Regions from separate parts of the Hahella chejuensis KCTC 2396 genome, predicted to be linked through region 2. Evidence: predicted binding sites of a transcription regulator. Region 2 holds the regulator's gene; each other region holds the start of a gene.
The links. Region 2 encodes LexA, which represses DNA repair genes until DNA is damaged. Its sites were predicted from a motif close to TACTGTNTANNTANACAGTA; they were not measured.
Positions count from the first base shown of each region.

Region 1 (3,262 bases), 880 kb from region 2:
CCTTGGCGATAGTGTAAGGCACCATTTTGATGTCTTTTTGCACTACATCGTCTTCAAAACGTCTACCGATCAGACGCTTAATGGCGAAAAGAGTATTCGTGGGGTTGGTTACCGCCTGACGCTTGGCGGACTGGCCTACCAGCGTTTCATCGTCAGTGTAAGCAACGATGGAAGGCGTAGTGCGTCCGCCTTCAGAGTTTTCAATAACGCGTGGCTTGTCGCCTTCAAGAATCGCTACACAGGAGTTTGTAGTCCCCAGGTCGATCCCGATAATTTTACCCATAATTTTCTACTCCTGAAAAAATCTCGCTAATTGATTACCAGCTAATATTGGAGTTGATCTCAATTTTTCAACCCGCAGCTGGCGGGTTTTTGTACGTTCTCAACCGGCTCTGAACGCGCGTAAAACGCGATCAGACGCCTTTTGACACCATAACCATGGCGGGCCGGATCAGGCGTCCGCTCAGTAGATAACCTTTCTGCAATACCGCAATGACAGTATTCGGTTCTACATCAGCCTGCGGCGCCATGGACATGGCCTCATGGAATTCCGGGTTGAAGGGCTGCCCCATGGGATCAACCACTTCCACTTCGAATTTTTTCAGGCCAGAGTTGAGCAGCGACAGCGTCATTTCCACGCCGTCTTTCAAAGTAGTAACCTGAGAATCAGCTGACTCGGTAGCGCCACAGGCCTCCACCGCCTTTTCCAGGCTATCCACTACAGGCAACAGCTCTTTCACAAAGCGCTCCAGAGCAAATTTACGCGCCTTATCAACATCATTTTCAGCACGGCGGCGTACATTCTGCATTTCAGCGTGCACGCGCAACACTTGCTCTTTCTGCTCGCCGAGCTCCTGCTGCAACCGCTCAATCAACTCGTCACGATCAACTGAATCGCCACTCGCCTGAGCCGTTTCAGCTTGTTCCGCCACTGCGGCTTGCGCCTGATCCTCAGCGGCGACTTGTTCTTCTACTTGACTCTTAGAATCTTCAGACATTAGATCGAATCTCCCAAAATCCATCCGATACTTTTGAATTGCCCTCAATATGGGGTCGATCAAACCGGTTTCAACCAGCCAAATATCGACAATCGCCAGGAAATGACGCAAGTCATCCAGTATTGACGCCAGCAAGCGCAGCAAATGACTGCAAATCCCACAAAAAAAATACCCTGCGAGCCCTCTTGTTGCGCTATGCATTTCGCTGTATAAATACGCAAATAACTGTATATATAGACAGTCAACTTTATAGGACGACGCCCTATGCTCACTCATTTGTCGATACGCAACCTCGCCATCGCCAGCCACCTGGAACTGGACTTCGCTGAAGGCATGACGGCTATCAGCGGGGAAACTGGCGCGGGCAAATCCATTGTTCTGGACGCCCTCGGCCTGACCCTTGGGGATCGCAGTTCTGCGGATATAGTGAGGCACGGTTGTGAGCGGGCGGAGGTAAGCGCAGTTTTTGATTTGAGGCGTTTGCCGGAGGCGCTGGCCTGGTTGAAATCCAGAGAACTGGATAATGGCGCGGAATGCATCTTACGCCGCACCGTTACTCATGAAGGCCGATCTCGCGGTTACCTGAACGGTCAACCCGTCACCATGCAGGACCTTCGTGAGCTCGGCGAAACCCTCATGGACATTCACAGCCAACATGAGCACCAGTCCCTGCTGAAGAAAGAAACCCATTTGAAAATGGTGGATGACTTTGGCGGGCACGCCAATCAGCTACAGCAAGTAAGGGAACACTTTCAATCCTGGCGCAGAGTGGCGGCCAAACTGAAAGAAAAACTCAGCCACAGCGAAGAACAGGAAGCGCGGGTGCAGTTACTCACTTATCAAGTCGAGGAGTTGGACGCCCTGGCGTTACAGGAAGGCGAAATTGAGCAATTGGAGCAGGAGCAGGAGCAACTCGCCAACGCAGAAAGCATCATTATGACAGTGCAGCAGGTCGGTGAGGGCTGCCTGGAGGCCGATGGCGGTTGCATCGATCAACTGCGACGGGCTATCCACCTGCTGGAAGAAGTCAACCTCAACAACGCATCCTTACAAACCGCCCGCCAGATGCTGAACGAAGCCATGATTCAGCTCGACGAAGCCAATGGGGAGCTACGACATGTGCTGGACAGCGTGGAGATTAATCCCGAACGCTTGCAAGAGGTAGAAGCGCGACTTACCGCCATCTATGACCTTGCGCGCAAACATCGCGTAGGTCCGGAAGAGTTGATGACCCGCCACGCCGAGCTGGCGAGCGAACTCAGCAGCCTGACTGACGGCGAAGAAAACCTGGAGAAACTGGAAGCTCAATCGAAAGAGCTCGAGCAAAAATACAGTCAGGCGGCGCAAAAACTTACCAGCATGCGCGCCAAAGCCGGAGAAAAACTGCAGGGAGCGGTCAAAAAGCAACTGGTGAAACTGGGTCTGAACCCGGAGTTCATTATCCAGTTTTCATCATTGAAATCCCCTTCTGTGTTGGGTGACGAAGAAGCGGAAATGTTAATCAGCATGAACCCTGGCCAACCACCCAAGCCTCTACAAAAGATCGCATCCGGTGGCGAGCTATCGCGGATCAGTTTGGCGATACAGGTGGTCGCCGCCGCATCGTCCGATACTCCTACATTAGTATTTGACGAGGTGGATGTCGGCATCGGCGGAGCCACAGCGGAAATTGTCGGCCGCATGCTTAGAGAGCTTGGAGCGAAAGCGCAAATCCTCTGCGTGACTCACTTGGCCCAAGTCGCCTCCCAAGCCCATAATCACCTTTTCGTCACCAAGCATGTAAGCAATGGCCAAACGCAATCAGCCATACTCAAATTGGAAGGCAGCGACCGCATACATGAAATCGCCAGAATGTTAGGCGGCGTAGACATTACTGAACACAGTCTGGCGCACGCGCACGAGATGCTGACATCCAGCCAGCTCCAGTAGTCGCCGCTATTTGAGCCGCCTTGGGTGATTGCTCACAGCCTTATAAAGCTGCCTGAAGATTATCTATATAGAGGGTGACGCCAAGGAGCTTGGGAAGAGTTATGCGGAAGAAAGAGGGAACAGGATAGCGCCCGAAGTTTACCCAGTGCTATCCAAACAAAACAGAAGCTATTTCTTCTTTGGTTTCACATACAGCGTCAGGCTATGGTCGACAATTTCATAGCCATGTTCTTCCGCGATTTCCTTTTGGCGCTTTTCAATAACCGGATCGAAGAACTCAATAACATCGCCGGTTTCAGCACAAACCATGTGGTCATGGTGCTCATCGTGATTGA
Region 1 is NC_007645.1:1,230,335-1,233,596, reverse strand. It holds gene dnaK (molecular chaperone DnaK) at 1-283, opposite strand, end outside; gene grpE (nucleotide exchange factor GrpE) at 414-998, opposite strand; gene recN (DNA repair protein RecN) at 1,263-2,927, shown strand; gene fur (ferric iron uptake transcriptional regulator) at 3,096-3,262, opposite strand, start outside.
Region 1: recN (DNA repair protein RecN) is a predicted target of LexA. The motif match lies at 1,222-1,241, and genes of this name have one in related genera.

Region 2 (3,262 bases):
CGCCTTTGTTAGCGTTTATGGCGGGTTGCTGCTGAACGTTAACTTGTGTAAGGGGCGAGCTCCGGCATCGGGTGCTAAGCTATGAGAAAGACTCTGCTGATAGTTTGTCGCCATTTTTCGCGGAAACCTGAGTTGGATGAGACAGCAATGGTAGGGAATTTAGGCGCCTGAGCGAATCGGAATTGCGCCTCAGGAATTACTTCGGAGGGGAAATTTTTATTAAAGAACTTATGGTTAAAAACCTATACACTAATAAAAAGCGATTGTTGATGAGCTTAAGGTATGTCTGGAAAGTGGCTGACTTACGTAAATGAAAATCTGTTTTTCGCCAAGCTGCAATTGCAGTGGAAAGATACCTCTTCAACCGTGGCGGAAAGAGAATGCGCAGGGCGTGCGGCTTTGCGTTTTCTTCAACAGGCATATGTCGGTTTCTTGAACGAACTTGCCGAACAACGTCGCATCAAAGTTAAGATCGAGTCGCTCGCTGACTTGGAAGGACAGTTGGAAGTCGAATCGCCAGAAGTTATCAGCATGAAACTGGCGGCGGCCCAACCAGATTCCTGGTTGGCTCAATTATTGAAGCAATATGGGGAAATATCTCGTCCCCGAAAAAATGAAACGCCGCAGGATGAAAATATTATCGCCGCCACGTCAACCGTATCTGCAATGGAGGCGGCGGCAATACTGGAGTTCATGCAGGCGTTTATCAACGAGGTGAGAGAGCACAGTTTTGAGTGGTAGAGGTAAGCTTGAATGAAAGAAACCCTCTCAGGCCTCGACTGATAACAGCTTAGGAAAATGAATGAGGCGCCTGTGGCTAGTTTGCTGACATGTTCGTTCCCAGGTATTGGAACGATGGAAAACATTTCAGTGAGAACTTACGAGTAGGAGATTTGGAAATGGCATCAAGCTTCTTTGAAATTGTTCAACTGCCGAATGGAGACTTCGCTTTGCAACCCATGGGGGGCGGGAGCGAACATTTGGTGAAAATCAGCTTTGGTCAGGAAGCTAAGGCATATCTGGCGGAAAATGATGCGGCTGTCGCACACGCTATGATTAATGCGGCCATTAAGCTGGTAGGAGATATGCGGGAGGAGGCGATTCGTCAGTCAGAGGCGGAAGAAAAACCGAAAACCGTACATTAATGTCACCGACTGCCCATTAGAGGCAGTCGGCGCTTTGTCGGTTCACTGTTAGCGGCGAATAACGCCGACGCCCAGTCCTTCGATGTCCAAAGGCTGTTGCGACAGGTTCACTTCAATGGGTTCAAACTCTTCGTTTTCCGGCAATAAAAGCACTTTGTTTTTCTGACGCTGGAAACGTTTCACCGTCACTTCATCGCCAATGCGCGCAACCACAATTTGACCATTGTGGATATCGGTCGTGCGATGCACCGCCAGTAAATCGCCGTCGAGAATTCCCACGTCCTTCATGCTCATGCCTTTGACACGCAGAAAGTAATCGGCGGAAGGGGTAAAGAAGGACGGGGGCAGCTCACAATATTCTTCAATATTTTCCTGCGCCAGAATGGGATAACCCGCTGCTACCTGACCAACAATCGGAATGCCCTGATTTTGCGTTTCCGACGCCGGCAACCTGATGCCGCGCGAGGCGCCGGGAACCATCTCAATAGCGCCTTTCTTCGCCAGCGCTTTCAGGTGCTCTTCCGCAGCATTAGCGGAGCGAAACCCCAGGCGATTGGAAATTTCCGCCCGGGTAGGTGGATAACCCGTCTCCTCAATATGCTCGCGAATCAGTTGTAAAACCTGTTCCTGGCGCTTGGTTAGCTTAATCACTCCACCCTCCGGCGACCCCAAAAGGTCTGATAAAAATCTGTGTACACTATATGTTTATCCATGTCTGTTTATGTATACAGTAATGGTGTGGGCAAGTAAAGAAAAAATGTCTAAGTAACTGAGGATTAAGATGAAAACTGATATGGCGCGTCGCGGATCAAGCAAAGCTGATGAATATTGATCGACAACAAATGACTATCTTTGTTAATCGAGAAAATATGAATAGCTGACTACACTTTCTGGGAGCAACTTATGGCGTCACGCATTTTGATTATTCAGGGGCATCCTGACCCACAGGGTGGCCGCTTTTGTCATGCTTTGGCTGAAGCATACGCCGAAGGGGCGGAGGCGGCGGGACATGAGGTGCGTAAGTTGGCTGTATCGACAATGAGTTTTCCCTGGTTGCGTTCAAAGCGGGAATTTGAAGAACAGTCTCCGCCGGAGGTGATTATCGCTGCGCAGAAAGAAATCCAGTGGGCTGAATGTCTGTTTATTATTTATCCGCTATGGATGGGGGGCATGCCCGCCGTATTAAAGGCGTTCCTGGAGCAGACATTACGACCAGGCTTTGCGGTAAGTGGGGGAGGTAAGTGGCCCAGGCGGCTACTGAAAGGACGCAGGGCGCGCATAGTCGTGACCATGGGGATGCCTGCGTTTATCTATCGCTGGTTTTATCGCGCTCACAGTTTAAAAAGTCTAAAGCGTAATATCTTGGGTATTTGTGGGGTTTCTCCGATTCAAACGTCGCTGATTGGCGCGGTGGAAGACTCGGACGCCAAGCCCCGAAAACAGTGGCTGGATAGAATGCGCATGTATGGCGGTAAGGCGATGTAGCATTTGGTTTAGCTTGTGCGCTATTGGCTTGGCGGCTTTGATACAATTTGGCGCTTTTATTAGACAGGCCGATTAACTTTATCGGTATATATTCACTGCCCGCGCGGTAACTTTCATACTCTGCGACGTACTCTTTAATCAGGCTGTAAATCTCTTTAGGAATTGCAATGACGCCTGCGAACAGATGGTTTAGAGCCCCTTTGGCGTTGTCTTTTTCACTCTCACTGTCAGCGCGATAACATGGTCGAAGGGCGGCGGGGCTCGTTGACTGACTTTGGTGGGCGCTATGACTCGGCGTGAAACGAACTTTTCAATATCTACGATAAAGGCCATGACAATGACGCCTTCATCGACCGGCGTTTTCTATGAGGGCGATCCTTTTGATTATTAACATGGCAATGATATTGGCATGTTAATGATCAGGCGCATGGATGCGCCTGCGCGGCGGCTAGCCGCGGGAGACAGGGCCTGACATGTGCAGGCCCTGGCGTTGCAGCCAAATAGAAGGAAGCTATTTGGCTGCCTGATTAATAATAGCGATGAGTCGCGTATTTACCATTGGGGCTATTGGGCGGTGCGCTACATGTTCGAGCAGCGTCCAGACGACATTGAGCGATTAGTATTATGGTTCC
Region 2 is NC_007645.1:2,108,415-2,111,676, forward strand. It holds gene HCH_RS09360 (DUF6586 family protein) at 283-741, shown strand; gene HCH_RS09365 (hypothetical protein) at 900-1,145, shown strand; gene lexA (transcriptional repressor LexA) at 1,194-1,796, opposite strand; gene HCH_RS09375 (NAD(P)H-dependent oxidoreductase) at 2,049-2,630, shown strand; gene HCH_RS09380 (collagenase) at 3,106-3,262, shown strand, end outside.

Region 3 (3,262 bases), 3.2 Mb from region 2:
GACACGCCCAGATTGCTGCAGACAACAGTCAAAGGGAAGCCGTCTAACGCTATACCCCATTGGGCCCTGCATCAGGGCCCTTTTTTGCCTGTCCTCATTACCTCACCTTTGGCGAAAATCTCGCATCGCGCCCCTGATATTGTCGGAAGCTGTCGACAGTCACCGACCATTTACGGAAAATGTCCGCTTCAGAATAAAGAATCAGGTGAGTCCATCAATGAAATACGTCACCAACGTCCGTTTACGCGGCCAAGACGGTTTGTACGCCATTCAGATTAACCAGGGCGATATCAGCGCCATATTGCCCATGGCGGAGCTTCCGCAAACTGACGTGGAAATATTGTTGGACGCCGGCGAGCGTCTTGTCAGCGCGCCTTTTGTCGAACCACACATACACCTGGACGCGACAGGAACCGCGGGCGAGCCTAGTTGGAACATGAGCGGCACATTGTTTGAGGGCATAGAGCGCTGGTCTGAGCGCAAAGCGATGGTAACGCATGACGACGTCAAGCAACGCACGCGCCGCACTCTGAAAATGTTGACTCAATACGGCGTGCAGGCGGTACGCTCGCATGTGGATGTCACCGACCCCACACTGACTGCACTGGAAGCTTTGCTTGAAATAAAGCAGGAGATCGCGCCATGGATTGAACTGCAACTGGTGGCGTTTCCACAGGAAGGCATTCTTTCCTACCCCAATGGCGTTCAGTTGATGGAAAAGGCGGTGGAAATGGGCGTCGACGTCGTCGGCGGCATTCCCCATTTCGAGTTCACCCGCGACTATGGCGTGGAGTCAGTCAAAATCCTTATGGATCTGGCGCAAAAATACGACCGCCTTGTCGACGTGCACTGCGACGAAATAGACGATCCAGGTTCCAGGTTCCTGGAAGTACTGGCGGCGGAAGCCTTGAAGCGCGATATGGGGCATCGGGTAACCGCCAGCCACACCACGGCGATGCACTCCTACGACAACGCTTACTGCAGCCGCCTGTTTCGCCTGCTGAAAATGTCTCAAATCAACTTTGTTTCCTGTCCGACGGAGAGCATCCATCTACAAGGTCGATTCGATAACTTCCCTAAGCGTCGCGGCGTTACTCGGGTGAAAGAGCTGTTGGAGGCGGGCCTCAATGTCGGCCTTGGGCAGGATTCCATTCAGGACCCCTGGTACTCCCTCGGCAACGGCAATCTGCTGCGCACTTTGGACTTCGCGCTGCACATATGCCATATGATGGGCTATGACGACTACCGCAATGCGCTGGACCTGATCAGTCATAACAGCGCCAAAGTGCTGAACATTCAGGACCGTTACGGCGTAGAAGTCGGCAAGCCCGCCAACTTCATCTTATTGGACGGCCCCGATGACTACGAAGTGTTGCGCCGCCAAAGCGTCGTAACCGCATCCATTCGCGCAGGCGACATCATCATGCGACAAACACCCGCTGTGGTGACGCAAAACATTCAACTTTAGGCCGTTTGCACCTGAGGGACGCTGACAACGTCCCTCAGAAATCAGCCCTTGCCGGCTATCGCCCGCACCTTGCCGCTTTCTTTGACCTTGGCGTTATCTTTCGTTTCTTCCTCAGCATTGGGAGCAGGCTCAGGCGACTCTTCAAACAAGACATCCACCTTGCCTTTAAACGCTGTTGCGAACGCCTCCTTGTGATTGGCGACCAGCATGCCAATTTCTTCCGCAAGCCCCTCGTTCAGAGAAGTCAGGCGTTGCGCCAGAAAATGAGACACGCCCTCGGCGAGCTCAAGCTTTTTGTCATGCTCATCAGCTTCTTTCTTGGATTTAAACATCTGTTGTGATGGGTCTCTGTCACTCATATACAGGGTCACTACGGCCATTTTGTCGCCTCCTAAAATTAGCCTCTGTATATTCATACAGTTTTAAGATCAGGTCAAGGGCGTCACACAAGATTCATCCAAACACAGTAACCATCTGAAAACAAAGGCGCTACGGGAGGACTTTCGCTAAAAACACAAGAGATAACCAAATGGTAATAGTCCGAATATATGATTGCGCCTCGTCGCGCAAGGCATTTAGGATATCCGCCAGTTTGACGTTCGGATTAAGCGGCGTTCCCGCACATCAGCATTAGGGAATGCGTGTTTTAATCCAGGTATCTGACAGTGCAGGGAGGACAGAAAGATGCTTATGTTAAAAAACAGGCTTGCAGTCAATGCTTATCAGCCTGACATCGTTGCGTACAAAGAATCCAAAGCCGCCAACGCCTCCCGCAGCGGTGAAAAACATCCTTTCTTGAACGCACTCCCCTATCCCGCCGTTGTGCATTCTCACCAAGGCGAGTTCATAGCCTGCAATACCCTGTTTTTACGTGAATTTAGTAGCGACCCAAAGACTCTGGCTCGCCTGACGTCTCACCGCGACTCATTTTTACAACTGTTCCAGCCTGTGGAAGCCAAAGATGCGCACCTGAAAGGCGACGCATTTTCACTGCAAGCGCACTGCGGCGAAACCAACGCGTTTTATGCGCTAAACAGCGCGCCGTTTTATGACGCCGAAGGCGAGAGGTTGTTGTTGTCCGTACAGAGAGTGGAAGAGCCTTCACTGCTGCTATTGCGACCTGAAGACATGCACGCCCAATTACAGCAAGCCTCCAAAAGCATGTCGATCGGCGAGATGGCGACAGCCTTGACCCACGAGTTAAACCAACCCATCGGCGCGATTCTCAATTACCTTAACGCCGCCAAGTTACTACTTGAAAAGCATACCGGCGTAGACAAGCCGGAAGAGGCCGTACAGCTTGCGATTCGACAGGCCCATCAGGCCGCCGCAGTCGTTGCCCGCATACGTAAATTCGTGACGTCGCGAGAGCCCCGTGCAGATGAAATTTCACTGCGCCAGCTGGCCAGCGGCGTGCTGGAGTTGCTCCAGCTTGAAACCCACCGGAGCCAGGTGAAGCCCCGCCTCCTGATAGCGGCGGACATACCCTGTGTTTGCGTGGATAGAATTATGATCGAGCAAACTCTGGGAAATTTGATTCGCAACGCCATGGACGCCATGCGCGACACACCTATCCAAGAGCGTGAGTTCATTGTAGACGCCCAAGTCATTGCCGAAGGCTGGGTCGAAGTCAGCGTTACAGACAGGGGCTGCGGCATACCCCAGCATTTCCGCAACCGTCTGTTTACTCCCTTCTTCACCACCAAACCTGATGGCATGGGCGCGGGTCTCTCTATCAGCAAGTCCTTTATCGAGCTTCATCGTGGAACTTTAAGATTCAAGGACAACCCTTCT
Region 3 is NC_007645.1:5,296,859-5,300,120, forward strand. It holds gene leuA (2-isopropylmalate synthase) at 1-47, shown strand, start outside; gene codA (cytosine deaminase) at 218-1,468, shown strand; gene HCH_RS23110 (YebG family protein) at 1,510-1,848, opposite strand; gene HCH_RS32680 (sensor histidine kinase) at 2,153-3,262, shown strand, end outside.
Region 3: HCH_RS23110 (YebG family protein) is a predicted target of LexA. The motif match lies at 1,871-1,890, and genes of this name have one in related genera.